Regions from separate parts of the Demequina ureilytica genome, predicted to be linked through region 1. Evidence: predicted binding sites of a transcription regulator. Region 1 holds the regulator's gene; each other region holds the start of a gene.
The links. The regulator HrcA, encoded in region 1, represses chaperone genes, less so after heat shock. The targets are predictions, from matches to a motif close to TTNGCACTCGNNNNNNNCGAGTGCNAA.

Region 1 (5,451 bases):
TCCGCGAGCTCATCGGGGACCTCGCGGGCGGCCTGTGCCACATTGGCCACGTGAGTGCGCGGCACCACCAGCACGTGCACCGGAGCCTTCGGCGCGATATCGCGGAAGGCGACCACGCGGTCGGTCTCAAGCACCATGTCGCCGGGCACGTCGCCGGCGATGATCTTGCAGAAGAGGCAGTCGTCGCTCATACGGCTAGCGTATGCCCCCGTCGGCCTCGTCGTCAGCCGCGTCTGTGGTCGACCAGGAGCCCCGCAGCACCGCGAGCGCGGCGATCGCCGCCGGGCCAGCGGTGGAGGCCCTCAACACGTGCGGTCCCAACAGGGTGGCCTCGGCGCCCGCTGCCGTGATCGCCGCCAGTTCCGTGTCCGCGATGCCGCCCTCGGGCCCCACGATCAGCCACACCGGCTGAGGGGCGCTCGACCACGCCAGCGAGGTCAGACGCGTCGCGGCGACCTCGTGCAGCACCAGGACCCGCTCTCCGCGCTCGACGGCCTCGCGCACCATGCGGACCAGCTCGGTGGTGGTGGCCAGGGGGTCGACGGTCGCCACCAGGGCGCGGCGGGACTGCTTGGTGGCGGTGAGCACCAGTGACTGCCACTTGGCGCGTGCCTTGTCCGCCTTGTCACCCCGCCACTGAACGATGCTGCGCGAAGCCGCCCACGGCACGATCCGGGTCGCGCCCAGTTCGACGGCGGACTCGACCGCCTGTTCGTCCCGCCCGCCCTTCGCGAGCGCCTGGACCAGCACCACCTCGGGATCGTCGTCACGCGATACCGCCTCCACGCGGACGAGCATCCGCTCGGGCGCGGCCTCGACGATCTCACCGGTGGCGCGGCTGCCGTCGCCATCGATGACGTCGACCCTCTCGCCGACGGCCCTGCGCTGCACCGTGACCGCGTGGCGCGCCTCGCCGCCGGTGACGGCGATGACCGAACCGGCCCGTGCATCGGCCGCACTGTCGCTGACGAAGACCGGAGCGCTCACGGAGCTGTCAGCGCACCTTGAAGGCGTCGCGCAGCCTCGAGAACACCCCACCGCCGATGGGGGCGAGGGTCGCCTCGGGCATCTCCTCGCCGCGCAGCACGGCGAGTTGGCGCATCAACTCGCGCTGCTCGTCGTCCAACTCGGAAGGAGTCTGAATGTCCAGGTGCACGAACAGATCACCCCTGCTGCCGCGCTGGAGCCGGCCCACGCCGAGTCCGCGCAGCCGCACGGTGGATCCCGCATGGGTGCCCGGCCGCACGTCGATCTGCTGCTCCCCGTCGAAGGTGTCGACGCCCATGGTCGCGCCCAGCGCCGCCGCCGTCATGGGCACCTCGACCGTGCAGTGCAGGTCGTCCCCCCGGCGCTCGAACGTGGGGTGCTGCTGCTCGCGGATCTCGATGTAGAGGTCGCCCTTGGGTCCGCCACCCGTTCCCGCGTCGCCACGGTTCGGAAGCCGGATGCGGGTGCCCGTCTCGACGCCTGCCGGGATGTCCACGGAGATCGTGTGGCGCGAGTGCGTGCGGCCCTGACCCGAGCAGTCGGCGCAGGGCTGGCGGATGATCGTTCCGTAGCCGCCGCAGCCGGGGCAGGGCGACGTGGTCATCACGGGGCCCAGCAGCGACCGTGCCGTGCGCTGGATCATGCCAGCACCGTTGCACTGCCGGCACGTCTCGGGGGATGTACCGGGTGCACAGCAGCTGCCGCGACACGTCTCGCACGTGTCGGCGAGGTCCACCTGCACCTCGCGCTTCACGCCGAACACGGCCTCCTCGAGAGACACCGTGGTCTGCACGAGCGTGTCGCCGCCGCGCTGGGTGCGCGACGCCGGGCCGCGTTGCTGCGCCGAGCCGAACGGGCTGCCGGAGCCGCCGAAGAACTGCTCGAAGATGTCCTCGAAACCGTATCCCTGAGCGCCGCCCTGCCCGCCTGAGGCCGAGCGGGGGTCGACGCCGCGGTCGTACTGGGCGCGCTTGTCCGCGTTGCCGAGCACCTCGTACGCGGCAGCCACGTTCTTGAAGTGGTCGCCGCCGTCTGGCCCCGCGACATCCGGGTGGTGCTCGCGGGCGAGCTTGCGGTAGGCCTTCTTGATATCTGCCTCGGAGGCGTCTCGTGAGACGCCCAGGGTGGCGTAGTAGTCCTTCACTCGTTCTCCACGACTCTCGATAGGTAACGGGCGACGGCGCGCACTGCGACCATCGTCCCCGGATAATCCATGCGGGTGGGGCCAAGTGCGCCCAGCAGAGACGTCGCGTCTCCGCCGGGTCCATAGCCCGCGGCCACGATCGATGTCCGCGCCAGCGCCTCGTTCTTTGTCTCAGCGCCGATGCGCACTGCGATGTCTCGACCGTCAGCGGCCATCTCGTGCAACAGTCGGAGCAGCACCACTTGTTCCTCAAGCGCGTCCAGCACCGAGCCGATCGCGTCGGACTCGAAGTCGGCTCCGGCGCGAGCAAGGTTCGCCGCACCCGCAAACACCACTCGTTCCACCGTACCGCCACGCGCGGCGGTCACGACCGCATCGGCCACCGCCCTCGCCCAGCCGACCTGTTCCGGGCGGTCGACCCACGCATCGAGAGAGCCCTGGAGGGCCGCCGGCGTGTGGCCCACGGAGGCCTCGTTGAGCTCCCGGGCGACGCGCTCGAACTCCTCATCCGAGGTCACACCTCCCAGGGAGACGGCGGACTGTTCGACACGCGCGTCGGCCGACACGACGACCACGAGGGCGCGCTCGGTGCCGATCCGCACCAGCTCGACGCGGCGCACGGCGGACTCGCGCAGGCTCGGGTACTGCACCACGGCGACCTGACGGGTGAGCTGGCTCAGCAGCCGGACCGAACGCTCGACCACATCGTTGAGGTCGACGGCATCCGACAGAAAGGTCTGAATCGCGCGCTTGTGGGGGTCCTGCAACGCCGATGACGCGAGGTGGTCGACGAAGGAGCGGTATCCGGCGTCGGTGGGGATGCGCCCGGCGCTCGTGTGCGGCTGGGCGATGAGCCCCTCCTCCTCGAGCGCCGCCATGTCGTTGCGGATCGTCGCCGGTGACACCCCGAGCACGTGGGACTCTGCCAGCGCACGCGACCCCACGGGCACCGACGTCGAGACGTAGTCCTCCACGATCGCGTGAAGGATCGCGCGCCTGCGTTCCTCGCTCACCCCACACCTCCCCTACGGACTCGACATACTGGCACTCGGCTGGATCGAGTGCTAATTCTAACGCGCGCTCTTGGCCGGGAGCGTGGCCACATGAGCGACCGGTCCGCAGACAACCTTCCACCGGGTCGAGACGTCGCTCTGGCGAGCGTCGCGCACCTCGGTGCCATGGCCGGGCCACTCGTGCCCGGCATCGTCTATCTCATGCGCCGCCGGCGCGAACCGTGGTCCGCACGCGAGGCAGCGACTGCGACAAACTTCGGATTCCTGGTACTTGCGGGTTTCCTGGTCGCCACTCTTGTGAGAGAACTCGTGCCTTTGCTGGCGTTTCTCGGTACATTGGCCCAGTTGGTGGTCCTCATCGTTGCGGTCGCGCTCAGCTTTCAGGCCTTCCGCTCCGTGCGACGAGGACTGCCAGCGACGTACCCCTACGAGATAAAAGTGGTGAGACACGCATGACTGACAGCACGACTCCCCCACCCCCAGAGCAGCCCTACAACAACGGACAGCCCACTGGCGGGCAGCCCGCCAGCAGCCCGCCGATGTCTGACAGCGAGGGCCGCACCTACGCCACCATCGCGCACGCAGGCGTCGCCGCGAGTGCGTTTCTAGGCATCACGCTCCTGGCGCCTCTCGTGATCTGGCTGATCGCGAAGGAGCGCAGCGCATTCGTCGACAAGGAGGCGAAGGAAGCGCTCAACTTCTCGATCCTGCTCGTGATCCTGTACTTCGTCGGCGGCATCCTCGCCTTCGTTCTGATCGGCTTCCTGGTGCTGGCCGCAGCCTGGATCTGCTCGATCATCTTCGGCGTCATGGGCGCCATCGCCGCCAACAAGGGCCAGAACTACCGCTACCCGGTGAACCTGCGACTGGTGAAGTAGCCCTCAGGGTTCCACCCCGACGCAGCTCAGGGCCCGTCATCCGCCCATTGGCCGATGACGGGCCCGTGGCGTCTCTGTCACGCTTGAGGCATGAGCGAGAACACCCCTCCCGAACCCTCTCCCCAGCCCGACTACGCACAGTCAGCCGTCACGCCGATGCTCGAGTCCGAGGCCCGCACGTGGTCGATGCTCGTCCACATCATCGCGGTGGCCGCCCTGATCCTCAGCGGCGGAACCCTCGGATTCGTGGCGCCGCTGGTGCTGTGGCTGATCTACCGCGAGCGCAGCGCGCTGGTGGACTTCCACGGCAAGCAGAACCTCAACCTCCAGCTCACGCTGCTCGTGACCGGGATCGCCGCCGTGATCCTCGGCACGCTCCTCTTCGTGGTCGGCCTCGCAGTGACCCTGCCGCTGTGGTTCGCGTACTGCGTCTACGCACTCGTCATCTCGATCATCGCGGGGATCAAGGCCAACTCGGGCGAGTACTACCCAATCACATTCACCATCCGATTCCTGCGCTGATCGAGCCGGGTGCGGCACCCGTGCATGCGCACACGCTCTGACGGTTCAGGCAGGAGCGTCCCGCTCAAGGAGCTCCCTCACCCCCTCCGCCGCAGCATCGTCAGGTCCGAGGCGCAGGAACCGCTCGAGCAGTTCGGTGCCCTCCGCGTCACCGACCCGCCACAGCATGATCCCCCGCAGAAGCAATGTGGGAGCGTGCTCGGGCTGAACGTCGAGCACGCTGTCGAGCGCCGCTCCAGCGGCCTCGATCTCGCCCTCCTGCAGCAGCAGCGTGGCGCGCAGATGGCCTACCTCGGGATCAGTGGGGCGCAGACGGTGCGCGGCATCAACGTGCACAGCAGCGCGATCATGCTCCCCCTCGCTGACCAGCGCAGTCGCAAGCGCCACCCGGAGATCGGCATCGGCAGGGGCGTTCGTCACCGCAACAGCGAGCGCCTCCGCCGGCCCGATGCCGGGGGCACCGAGGCCAGCAGTGGCGGCGGTCTGTGGTTCGCCACGACCAGCGGTCACCGCTACGACGAGCACGGTGGCCGCGACCGCGACTGTGACCGCGCCCACCGCCGCGGACAGCGATAGCCGCGAGCGGTCAGCCGGTCGCGACGCCTTGCGTGCCCGTATGAAGGCCATCGCCCCGACAGCCGCCACCACAACGACGGGCGCAACCCACATCACGACACCTGGCCCATTGACCGGCGGTGCGAGCAGGACTTCAGGTCCGTACGCCTCAGCGAAGAACGCGCGCACCTCTCCGGGAGACTCCCCCGCTGCCAGTCGCCGCTCCGCCTCGTCCCGCATGGCGACAGACAGGGGTGCTGTGGAGTCGGCGATGGATTCGCCGATGCAGGTAGGACACCGAATGCTGGTCGTCACGTCCCGCACCGCGGCATCTGCCGTCGCGGGTGCAGGT
Region 2 (5,451 bases), on a different contig from region 1:
GTCACTGACATCGCGGAGCTCTGCAACGGCAAGGACGTCCGTGTCGTGCTGATGGATTCTGCAGACGCGGAGCTCGCCGACATCTCGGGCACCGTGGCGAGCGGAGCGTTCAGCGAAGACCTGTCCGCTCTGGACACCCCGATCACCATCCCGATCGGGACGAACCTGGGCGACGTCACCGTCATCATCGGCTAGCAGACAGATACCGCGGACAGGCGCTGATGGCAGCCATGCTCGACGCCAATACCGGCTCGCTCACCGCGAGCCGGTATTGGCGCGTGCTGAGGCAGGCCTTCGCGTGGGCGCTGTTGGCGGTCGCGGTGTACTTCCTGTGGCCGGCCGCCCTGGGTGGAGGCACCTCTCTCGTCATCGTGTCGGGAGACTCGATGGAGCCCACCTATCACTCGGGTGACATGGTGATCGCACGCTCGGGCGCACCGGCCGTGGGCGACGTCATCGTGTACGCGCCTGAGGGACTGGGCGGGGCTCAGGTGGTGCACCGCATCATCGGCGGCGATGCCGAGTCCGGCTGGGAGCTCCGGGGCGACAACAACGACTTCATCGATCCCTTCTATCCGGCTGAGGCCGAGGTCCGCGGGGTGGTCCAGGTCCACATCCCGAACGCCGGCGCCGTGACCATGAGAATCTTGAACCCGCTGGTGTGGTGCGGAGTGATCCTGGCTGCGCTGGTCGTGGCGCTGTGGCCGTCCGAGGGCAAGGACGAGGAGCAGGGTGACGACGAGCCCGAGCCCGAGTCCGATCCCGAGGACGAGGACGAGTCGGATGGCTCGGCCCCTGACAGCGAGGACAGCGTGGCGCCCGCAGGCGCTGTCGCCCTGGCGAGAGTTGCAGCGAAGCCCGCGTCACGGCGCAGGCATCAGCGCGTCGCGCTCGCCGCGTTGGCAGGCGGCCTCAGTCTTCTCGCGGTCGCGTGTGCCACGCCTGCGAGCGCCGCGCAGCTGACATTGTTAGTGGGCCACGAGCTCGCTGTGCTGCCCCTACAGGCGTGTGCCCCGGGACAGGCCGGAGGCGCTCCGGTGATCGACAGCACCGGGACTGACGGGACCTCGGCGGGAGTCTTCTCCGAGGTGAGTCTCAGCGGGGTTCCTGCTGCCTGTCACGGGCGGCCTCTCGAAGTGTTCGTGCACGATTCGTCCGGAACGGTGATCTCCTCGGGAAGCGAGACGGCCTCGGCCAGCCCGATTATCGCGATGAGCGGCTATGCGGCGACCTCCGTGGCGACCGTGGTCGTGCGCATTGGTGGGTGGATCTTCCCCACCACCTGGACGGCGCCGCTGCCACCGGTCCCCACGGAGCCGTACTCGTGCGTGGGTGCGACATCGGCGCCGCAGGGCACGGGCGAGGCGTGCACGGTGACACCCAAGCGCGGGAACACATGGGGCAGTCCCGGCTCGCGCCTGGGCCACCAGACCTTCTCGGTGGACACCAGCGCGCCGAACGCCATCGTCACCATCGACCTCAGCAAGTCGCCCTTCCCCGGGTGGACGGTCGCGGCAGTGATGACGAACGGGGATTGGATCAAGGTGCCCGGCTACTCGTGCTCGGAGCTTCCCCTCGTGCGGGTGTACGCCAACCCCGCTAACGGCGGCAAGAAACAGGGGGCCTACTTCTGGTACCAAGAGAGCGCGGCGGGCATCGGCAGCCAGAATGTCATCTGCCCTGGCCCCTAGGGCGTTCCCCAGCGGATCGGCGAGGCTCCCTGCTCCGTGAGCAGTGCGTTCACCCGCGAGAACGGTTTGGAGCCGAAGAACCCGCGGGACGCGCTGAGTGGACTCGGGTGTGGGCTCGCCACCTGCGGGACATCCCCGAGGAGCGGCGCGAGGTTCTGCGCGTCGCGACCCCACAGCACCGCGACGAGGGGTCCCGCACGCGACGTGAGCACCCGAATCGCGTGCTCCGTGATTGCTTCCCAGCCCTTCCCCCCGTGCGAGCCGGGCGAGCCCGGGGAGACGGTGAGCACGCGGTTGAGCAGGAGCACCCCCTGCTCGGCCCAGTGGGTCAGGTCGCCATCGGGCAGGGTCTCTCCCGTGTCGTCGCGCAGCTCGCGGGCGATGTTGACGAGCGAGCGCGGCATGGGATGGCCGGGAGGTACGGAGAAGCTCAGGCCCACGGGGTTGCCCGGCGTCGGGTAGGGGTCCTGGCCGACGATGAGCACGCGCACGTCGGCCAACGGCGCGTGAAAGGCACGCAGCACCGCGTGCGAGTCCGGCAGGTAGCCGCGGCCGGCCGCCATCTCTTCCCGCAGGAACGCACCGATGCGCGCAAGGTCCGGCGCCATCGGCGCCAAGGCATCCGCCCAGTCGGGCGCCACCTGGGTTCGCCATGCCTCCGACATGTGCGACACACTATCCTTGCGCCATCGCGCCCCCGACACTGCGAACCACGTCTGGCGCGGCACGGCCGCGAGCGGTCAGGAGACCGCCGACGGGCCTGAATGACATCTCTGTAGTTCGCCGGTAGTGTGGGGCTACCAATCGAGACAAGGAGGGTGCTCATGAGCGAGGCCGCACAAGTCGAGCACGCACCCGCCGTCGACCAGCTGTCCGAGCGCGACGCCGGTGTGCTGCGGTTCGAGCGCAAGTGGTGGAAGTTCGCGGGCGCCAAGGAGGACGCCATCCGCGAGCAGTTCGGCATGACGAGCACGCAGTACTACCAGGTGCTTGGCGCGCTCATCGACACCCAGGCCGCGCTCGCCTTCGACCCCATGCTGGTCAAGCGACTGCGCCGCATGCGGTCCGCCCGTCAGCGAGGACGTGCCACGCGCTCGTTCGACGCGGCGTCCCTTCGCTAGAGTGACCCGCGTGTCCGAGCACTACGAGCCAGACGAATTCGACGAGATCGCCGCCCAGGGCGGCCCAGTCGGCGTGCACCGCGCGCCGCGCACGTGGTGGAGCCGCGTGCTCCCGCCGCTGCTGGCCTTCGTCATCGCTGGCGCCGTGGCGTTCGCCATCGCCACCCTGCTGTGGAACCGCGACGTGGTCGGGGGAGCCGAGCCCACGGCCGAGCCGACCGTCACGATCACGCCCTCGGGCGAACCGTCGGTGACGGCGAGCCCCGTGCCCTCCGCGACCACGCAGGAGCCCGTCGCGTCCCCCACGCCTACGCCAACTCCGACCGAGACGGAAGAACCCGAGCCCGTGATCCTCTACGACTCCCAGGTGCACGTGCGCAATGGCGCTCGCATCCAGGGGCTCGCAGGTGAGCAGCAAGAGGCGCTCGCGGACGCCGGCTACACGAACCTCGAGGCGAACAACATCGACCCGTCGCTGATCCCGGACGGCACCAACGTGGTGACCTATGACGGCGAGCGCCTCGCCGACACTGCCCAGGACATCGCCGACATCCTGGGGATCGAGGCCGTCGACGGGGGCGGGACTCCCGGCGGTGCCGAGATCGAAGTCCTGCTCGCGTCCGATCCCGAGTCCTGACCCCGGCGCCCCCGCGCGGGGACGCGCAGGCTCTGCCCGCGCATCGGCGCGACCTGGGTGCCGCCCGCGCGTGCCCAGGGCGAAAAGTGGTCGACACGGTTTGCACTCGGAGGGGGAGAGTGCCAGAATCGGCGTTAGCACTCTCAATGCGAGAGTGCTAAAAACACCGGCTTCCGGGTCGAGGTGCAGGTTCGTGGCGTGAAGGGAACGCCCCGGGCCGCATCGTCCGTCGCGGGCGATTCGGAGCCACCACCCATCGAAAGAGGACTACACACCCATGGCAAAGATTATTGCCTTCGATGAGGACGCCCGCCGCGGCATGGAGCGGGGCATGAATGCCCTCGCCGATGCTGTGAAGGTCACCCTCGGCCCCAAGGGCCGCAACGTCGTGCTCGAGAAGAAGTGGGGCGCACCCACTATCACCAACGATGGCGTATCAATCGCCAAGGAGATCGAGCTGGAGGAGCCGTTCGAGAAGATCGGCGCCGAGCTCGTCAAGGAAGTTGCCAAGAAGACGGATGACGTCGCTGGCGACGGCACCACTACGGCCACCGTGCTTGCTCAGGCGCTCGTGCGCGAGGGCCTGCGCAACGTCTCCGCCGGTGCCAACCCGATCGCCCTCAAGAAGGGCATCGAAAAGGCCGTCGCGGCCGTCACCGAAGAGCTCCTCGCCTCCGCTGTGGAGATCGAGACCAAGGAGCAGATCGCTGCCACCGCTGGCATCTCCGCCGGTGACCCCGACATTGGCAACCTCATCGCCGAGGCGATGGACAAGGTTGGCAAGGAAGGCGTCATCACCGTCGAGGAGGCCTACCAGTTCGGACTCGAGCTGGAGCTGACCGAGGGCATGCGCTTCGACAAGGGCTACCTGAACCCGTACTTCGTCACCGACGGAGAGCGCCAGGAAGCCGTGCTGGAGGACTCCTACGTCCTGCTCGTCGAGTCGAAGATTTCGTCGCTTAAGGACCTGCTGCCCATCCTCGAGAAGACGATGCAGGCGGGCAAGCCGCTCACCATCGTCGCCGAGGACGTGGACGGCGAGGCCCTCGCGGCGCTCGTGGTCAACAAGCTGCGCGGCAACCTCAAGGTCGTCGCCGTCAAGGCCCCCGGCTTTGGCGACCGCCGCAAGGCGATGCTGCAGGACATGGCCGTCCTCACCGGCGGTCAGGTCATCTCCGAGTCGGTCGGCCTGTCGCTCGAGAGCGCCGGACTCGACATGCTCGGTACCGCGCGCAAGGTCGTCGTCACGAAGGACGACACGACCATGGTCGACGGCGGCGGCGCCGAGGACCAGGTCGAGGGTCGGGTCAACCAGATCCGCGCCGAGATCGAGAACTCGGACTCGGACTACGACCGCGAGAAGCTCCAGGAGCGCCTCGCCAAGCTCGCCGGCGGCGTTGCCGTCATCAAGGCGGGCGCGGCCACCGAGGTCGAGCTCAAGGAGCGCAAGCACCGCATCGAGGACGCCGTGCGCAACGCCAAGGCAGCCGTCGAAGAGGGCATCGTCGCCGGTGGTGGCGTCGCTCTCATCCAGGCGGGCACCAAGGCACTGGCCGGTCTGTCGCTCGAGGGTGACGAGGCCACTGGCGCTCGCATCGTCGAGCTGGCGATCACCGCGCCGCTGCGTCAGATCGCCGTCAACGCCGGTATGGAAGGTGGCGTTGTCGTCGAGAAGGTCAAGGGACTCCCGAATGGTCACGGCCTCAACGCCGCGACCGGCGTGTACGAGGACCTGCTGGCCGCTGGCGTCAACGACCCGGTCAAGGTCACCCGCTCCGCGCTGCAGAACGCCGCGTCGATCGCTGGACTGTTCCTGACGACCGAAGTGGTCGTCGCGGACAAGCCCGAGCCCGAGCAGGCCATGCCTGCCGGCGGCGGCGACATGGGCGGCATGGGCTTCTAAGCCCCTCCGCACACGCAGTCGACGAGGGCCCCCGAGAGCGATCTCGGGGGCCTTCGTGCGTCTGGTGCCAGTTCAAGCGGCCGATGCGCGGGCAGGGCG
Region 3 (5,451 bases), on a different contig from region 1:
GGTGCCGTGTGGGCCGAGCAGGGCCTCGACGTCCAGCGGCTCGGCGCACACGCGGACGAGACGGGAAGCGTGGACGGTTTCGAGGGCGGCGAGCAGATCGATCCGGCAGGTCTCGTGATGCTCGACGTCGACCTCCTGGTGCCCGCCGCCGTGGAGGGCGTGATCACCACCGCGAACGCAGACCGGGTGCGCGCCAAGGTGCTGGTGGAGGGCGCCAACGGCCCGACCACCTCCGGTGCGGACGCGATCCTCGGCGACAGCGATGTGCTCGTGGTCCCCGACATCCTCGCGAACGCGGGCGGCGTGATCGTCTCCTACTTCGAGTGGGCGCAAGCGAATCAGGCCTATCGATGGACCGAGCGTCAGGTGAGGGACCGGCTCGAGGAGCGGCTCACGCGCGCATGGCACGACGTCGTCGAGTACTCCGGCGTGCACCGCATGTCCTATCGACAGTCGGCGACAGCACTGGCCGTGGAGCGAGTGATCGAGGCTCACGAGCTGCGCGGCCTCTACCCCTAAGCGCTGCGCGCTGGAGGGACATGAGTGCTCTCGCTGGGCCAGAACCTACACTCATGTCCCTGCAGGGCGACAAGTGCGGGTCAGGAGACCAGCACGCGCCACAGCATGGTGAGCGACACCAATACGATCAGCACGCGCAGCACCATCGGGTGGACCCGCAGCAGGATGTGCGAGCCGACATAGGCGCCGATGAGTTGCCCCGCGATCATCACGCCGCCCACGAGCCACAGCACCTGGCCAGCGAAGATGAACACGATGAGCGAGGCCACGTTGGTGGCGAAGTTGAGCGTCTTCGCGATCGCGGTCGACCGCCGCAGCGGCAATGCGCGTAGCGCCACGCCTGACAGGGCGTACAGCGACCCGGTCCCGGGCCCGAAGGCGCCGTCGTAGGCACCGATCGCCGGCACGATCGTCGCGTCATACGTTGCCGCGCTCATCCGCTCGTGCGCGGGTGGCCGGTGCGAGCGAGGCACGAAGAGGAAGTAGGCCGCGACGAGCGCGAGCACCACGATGATGACGACCTCGAGCGAAGAGACGGGCACGAACAGGATCGCGATGGTGCCGAGCACGGATCCGACGAACGCCCACAGCATGGGCCATCGAACGTCTGCCCATCTCACGCCGTGGCGGCGTATCACCTGATAGGTCGCCATCCCAGTGCCGGCCGGGGCTTGCAGCTTGTTGGTGCCGAGCGCCTGCAGGGGAGGCACTCCCGCGAGCAGCAGCGCGGGGACGGTGATGAGCCCGCCGCCACCCGCGAGGGTGTCGAGGCATCCCGCGAGGAGCGCCACCACCGCGAGAACGACGAGCGCCTGCCAGGTGATCTCCACCGGCTAGCGCTGTGTGCTCAAGCGCGGCCCTGGTAGTTCGGCGCAGCGACGGTCATCTGGATGTCATGGGGGTGCGACTCCTTGAGCCCCGCCGGGGTGATGCGCACGAACTTGCCGCGCTCGCGCAACTCGTCGATGGTGCGCGCTCCGACGTAGAACATCGACTGGCCGAGCCCGCCCACGAGCTGGCGAGCGACGTCGCCGAGCGCCCCCTTGAACGGCACGCGGCCCTCGATGCCCTCGGGGATCAGGTCGTCGTCGCTGGGCGAGTCCGACTGGAAGTAGCGGTCCTTGGAGTACGACACGCGGCCGCGCGAGGCCATGGCCCCCATGGAACCCATCCCCCGGTAGCTCTTGAACTGCTTGCCGTTGACGAGCACCAGGTCGCCGGGGGCCTCCGCACAGCCGGCGAACAGCGACCCCAGCATCACTGACTCCGCTCCCGCCACGAGCGCCTTCGCGATGTCGCCCGAATACTGCAGGCCGCCGTCGGCGATGACGGGTACCCCTGCGGGGCCGGCGGCCTTGTACGCCTCGTAGACCGCCGTGATCTGCGGCACTCCCACGCCGGCGACCACACGTGTGGTGCAGATCGATCCCGGACCCACGCCCACCTTGATCGCGTCGACGCCCGCGTCCACCAGCGCCTGCGCACCGTCGCGGGTCGCGACGTTGCCGCCGATGACCTGCACGCGGGATGTGGCGGGATCTGACTTGAGGCGAGTGATCATGTCGATCATGGCCTGCGCGTGGCCGTGAGCGGTATCCACGACAAGCGCGTCAACGCCCGCCTCGACCAGGGTGACCGCGCGCTCCCACGCGTCACCGAAGAACCCGACGGCGGCCGCGACGCGGAGTCGCCCGTGCTCGTCCTTGGTCGCCTTGGGGTAACGCTCGGTCTTGACGAAGTCCTTGACCGTGATGAGCCCAGTGAGGCGCCCGGCGTCGTCCACCAGCGGCAGCTTCTCGATCTTGTGCTCACCCAGCAGGTGCGCGGCCTCGTCATTGCTCATGCCCTGGCGGCCCGTGACGAGAGGCATGGGCGTCATGGCCTCGTGGACCTTGCGCGACTCGAACTCGCGCGGGTTCACGAATCGCAGGTCGCGGTTGGTGATGATGCCCAGCAGCGTGCGGTCCTCGTCCACCACCGGCAGGCCCGAGACCCGGTACTTGCCGCACAACGCGTCGAGCTCGGCCAGCGTGGCGTCCGGACGCACCGTCACGGGGTCCAGGATCATGCCCGACTCGGATCGCTTGACGATCTCGACCTGGTGAGCCTGGTCCGTGATCGACAGGTTGCGGTGAAGCACGCCGATGCCGCCGTGGCGAGCCATCGCGATCGCCATGGGCGCCTCGGTGACGGTGTCCATGGCTGCGCTCAGCAGTGGAAGCTCGATCCGGATGTCACGCGTGAGGCGCGTGGACGTGTTCACCTCGGACGGAATGACGTCGCTCTGCCCCGGCAGCAGCAGCACGTCGTCGTAGGTGAGTCCTGTGAATGCAAAGGGGTCGTGATCAGCGCTCGCCATGGGCAAAGTCTACGGCTCGTGCCGACGCTGCCGCGCACGCGCCTTCACGTGAACGTGCTCATCTCATCCGGTGTCGACCCCGTCACCCACCCCCCATCGTCGCCCCGCGATCTCGGGGGTAGCCAAGCGGCCCGGCGAGGGGTATGAATGGAGGTAACTAGCACATCGTTATCAGTTTGTTATCGGGGCTTGACGTTTCCGATTCGTCCGGATTACGGTGATTGCACCAGTCGCATTCGGCTCAAGGACGAACCGGAGTGAAGACACGACCCGAGGTAGGAGCGCCATGGACAACGTCGCCAAATTGCCGGCACCGACTCAAGATCAGTGGGAGTGGCAGTACGAAGGTGCGTGCCGCGACGCGGACACCGACCTCTTCTTCCATCCCGAGGGCGAGCGGGGTGCGGCGAGGCGCCGCCGGGCCGAGGCGGCCAAGGAGTACTGCCAGCGCTGCCCCGTCCTCGACACGTGTCGCGAGCGCTCGCTCAAGGCGCGCGAGCCGTTCGGCGTGTGGGGGGGACTCAGCGAGGACGAGCGTCACGCCATCCTGGCCGGCCGTCTCAAACAAGCCAGCTAGACGCGCAGTTCACCCGCGCATCGGGTAAGACATGAGAAAAGGCCCCGGGGAATCCCCGGGGCCTTCTCTTGTGTATCCGACGTCTAGGAGACGACGCCCAGCAGGTCGCGCGCCGACAGGATGAGAACATCCTCGCCGGCGTACTTGACCTCGGTGCCGCCGTACTTGCTGTAGATGACCTTGTCACCTACCGCGACGTCGATCGGAATGCGGTTGCCGTTGTCATCGACACGACCCGGGCCCACCGCGAGGACTTCACCCTCCTGGGGCTTCTCCTTGGCGGTTTCCGGGATCACGAGGCCAGAGGCGGTGGTCTGCTCGGCTTCTGCCGGCTTGACCACGACCTTGTCCTCAAGAGGCTTGATAGAGACCGACACGCGGACCTCACCTTCCATTCATCCAAGTTCGATACGTGGATCGCGGCCCTCATCGCTCCCTGCCGTCGCGGGGGTCAAGGTGCGGTTCGGGTGCCACGTACTCCGTTCGGAGCAATCTCAGATTAGCACTCGCACTTGGCGAGTGCTAACTCTGCGACGTTCGCCTCGCGAGAAGCACAGCGTGACAGGATCGAGCCATGGACGCCGCCACCGCACGCCTGCTCGTGTCGCCCGAGGGGCGTGCGCTGATCGACTCCCTGCCGCCCTATGACAGTGCCCGCTCAATGTCCCTCGGGGCCGAGCTGCGAGCACAGGGGGCGGACGCAGCACTGGTCGCCGCCGCGCTCACACAGTCTCGCCTGAGGGCCGATGCGCGGGCCAAGTTCGGCGACTTCGCGTCCGGCATGCTGTTCACTCAGGACGGCCTGGAGCAGGCCACCAGGCTCCGGGTGGCGGCCGAGCACGCACGCCGCTACCGCGACGCCGGCGCGCACCGCGTGCTGGACCTGACGGCAGGCATCGGTGCCGACGCGATGGCACTGGCCGCGATCGGCCTCGACGTGACGGCCTTCGAGATCGACGAGGCCACCGCGCTGATCGCCGATCACAACCTGCGCCACTGGGGCCCTACTCGTGTGGTGCTCGGCGATGCCATGGAGCTCGCGCCGCAGGTCGATGCCGACGGAGTGTTCGCCGATCCCGCCCGGCGCACCGCGCGGGGACGCCGACACGATCCACGCGACTACGCGCCGCCGCTCGGGCAGGTGCTGGCGCTGCGCGAGCGCTTCCCGGCGCTGGGCGTGAAGGTGGGACCCGCGATCGGCCACTCTCACGTCCCGGCCGGGGTCGAGGCCCAGTGGGTGAGCGTGGACGGCTCCGTCGTGGAAGCAGCGTTGTGGTGTGGCCCCCTCGCCCAGCACCCGGGCCATGCGGCGCTGGTGATGTCCGCAGAGGGCATGCACCGGATCGCCGGCACCACCGAGCGCGCCGACGCCGGGCCCCTCGCCGAGTTCGTGTACGAGCCCGACGGTGCGGTGATCAGGGCCGGTCTGGTCGGCGAGCTCGCCACGCGCATGGACGCCTGCCTCCTCGACCCGACCATCGCGTACCTGACCACCGGCTCCCCCGCCGAGACCCCCTTCGCTCGCGGCTACCGGGTGCTCGAGTCGATGCCGTTCAAGGTCAAGGGGCTCGCGGCAGCGCTGCGCGTGCGCGGCGTGGGCACGGTCGATATCAAGAAGCGCGGGGTCGACGTGACGCCCGAGCAGCTGCGTCCCCAACTGAGGCTCAAGGGCGACGCACGCATGACGGTGATCATCACGCGCGTCGCGGGACAGCGGACGGCGCTGCTCGCGGAGCCCGTCTAGCAGGTTGGATGAGGCACGTCGACCGCAACGGGCCACTCACCGCCCGGCGGGGCGGCCCCCACGAGCACGTCGGCCAGTCCGTCCAGAGCCGAGGAGCTGCGGCCGTACAGACCCACGTAGACGTCGGCCTGGGAGTCCGTCAGACCCCACGGCCCGCCCATTGCGACCACCACGTCGGCGCTGCCGCGGGCTTCGTCGCCACCCAACAAGAAGACTGTCGTGCCGCCGTCGCCGACACTCACTCCGTGCGCC

Region 2: groL (chaperonin GroEL) is a predicted target of HrcA. The motif match lies at 3,584-3,610, and genes of this name have one in related genera.
Region 3: groES (co-chaperone GroES) is a predicted target of HrcA. The motif match lies at 3,955-3,981, and genes of this name have one in related genera.

Annotation. Positions count from the first base shown of each region.
Region 1 covers NZ_JBLZIE010000004.1:72,930-78,380, forward strand. The annotation lists gene ACNI3K_RS12445 (histidine triad nucleotide-binding protein) at 1-191, opposite strand, end outside; gene ACNI3K_RS12450 (16S rRNA (uracil(1498)-N(3))-methyltransferase) at 196-987, opposite strand; gene dnaJ (molecular chaperone DnaJ) at 995-2,131, opposite strand; gene hrcA (heat-inducible transcriptional repressor HrcA) at 2,128-3,144, opposite strand; gene ACNI3K_RS12465 (magnetosome magnetite crystal formation protein family) at 3,235-3,600, shown strand; gene ACNI3K_RS12470 (DUF4870 domain-containing protein) at 3,597-4,022, shown strand; gene ACNI3K_RS12475 (DUF4870 domain-containing protein) at 4,113-4,544, shown strand; gene ACNI3K_RS12480 (cytochrome c-type biogenesis protein CcmH) at 4,590-5,451, opposite strand, start outside.
Region 2 covers NZ_JBLZIE010000001.1:139,435-144,885, reverse strand. The annotation lists gene ACNI3K_RS00630 (hypothetical protein) at 1-195, shown strand, start outside; gene ACNI3K_RS00625 (signal peptidase I) at 222-1,691, shown strand; gene ACNI3K_RS00620 (uracil-DNA glycosylase) at 1,688-2,356, opposite strand; gene ACNI3K_RS00615 (DUF3263 domain-containing protein) at 2,516-2,812, shown strand; gene ACNI3K_RS00610 (LytR C-terminal domain-containing protein) at 2,823-3,449, shown strand; gene groL (chaperonin GroEL) at 3,727-5,352, shown strand.
Region 3 covers NZ_JBLZIE010000001.1:952,304-957,754, reverse strand. The annotation lists gene ACNI3K_RS04420 (Glu/Leu/Phe/Val family dehydrogenase) at 1-519, shown strand, start outside; gene ACNI3K_RS04415 (TSUP family transporter) at 600-1,349, opposite strand; gene guaB (IMP dehydrogenase) at 1,367-2,878, opposite strand; gene ACNI3K_RS04405 (WhiB family transcriptional regulator) at 3,165-3,455, shown strand; gene groES (co-chaperone GroES) at 3,539-3,832, opposite strand; gene ACNI3K_RS04395 (THUMP-like domain-containing protein) at 4,030-5,199, shown strand; gene ACNI3K_RS04390 (glycoside hydrolase family 3 N-terminal domain-containing protein) at 5,196-5,451, opposite strand, start outside.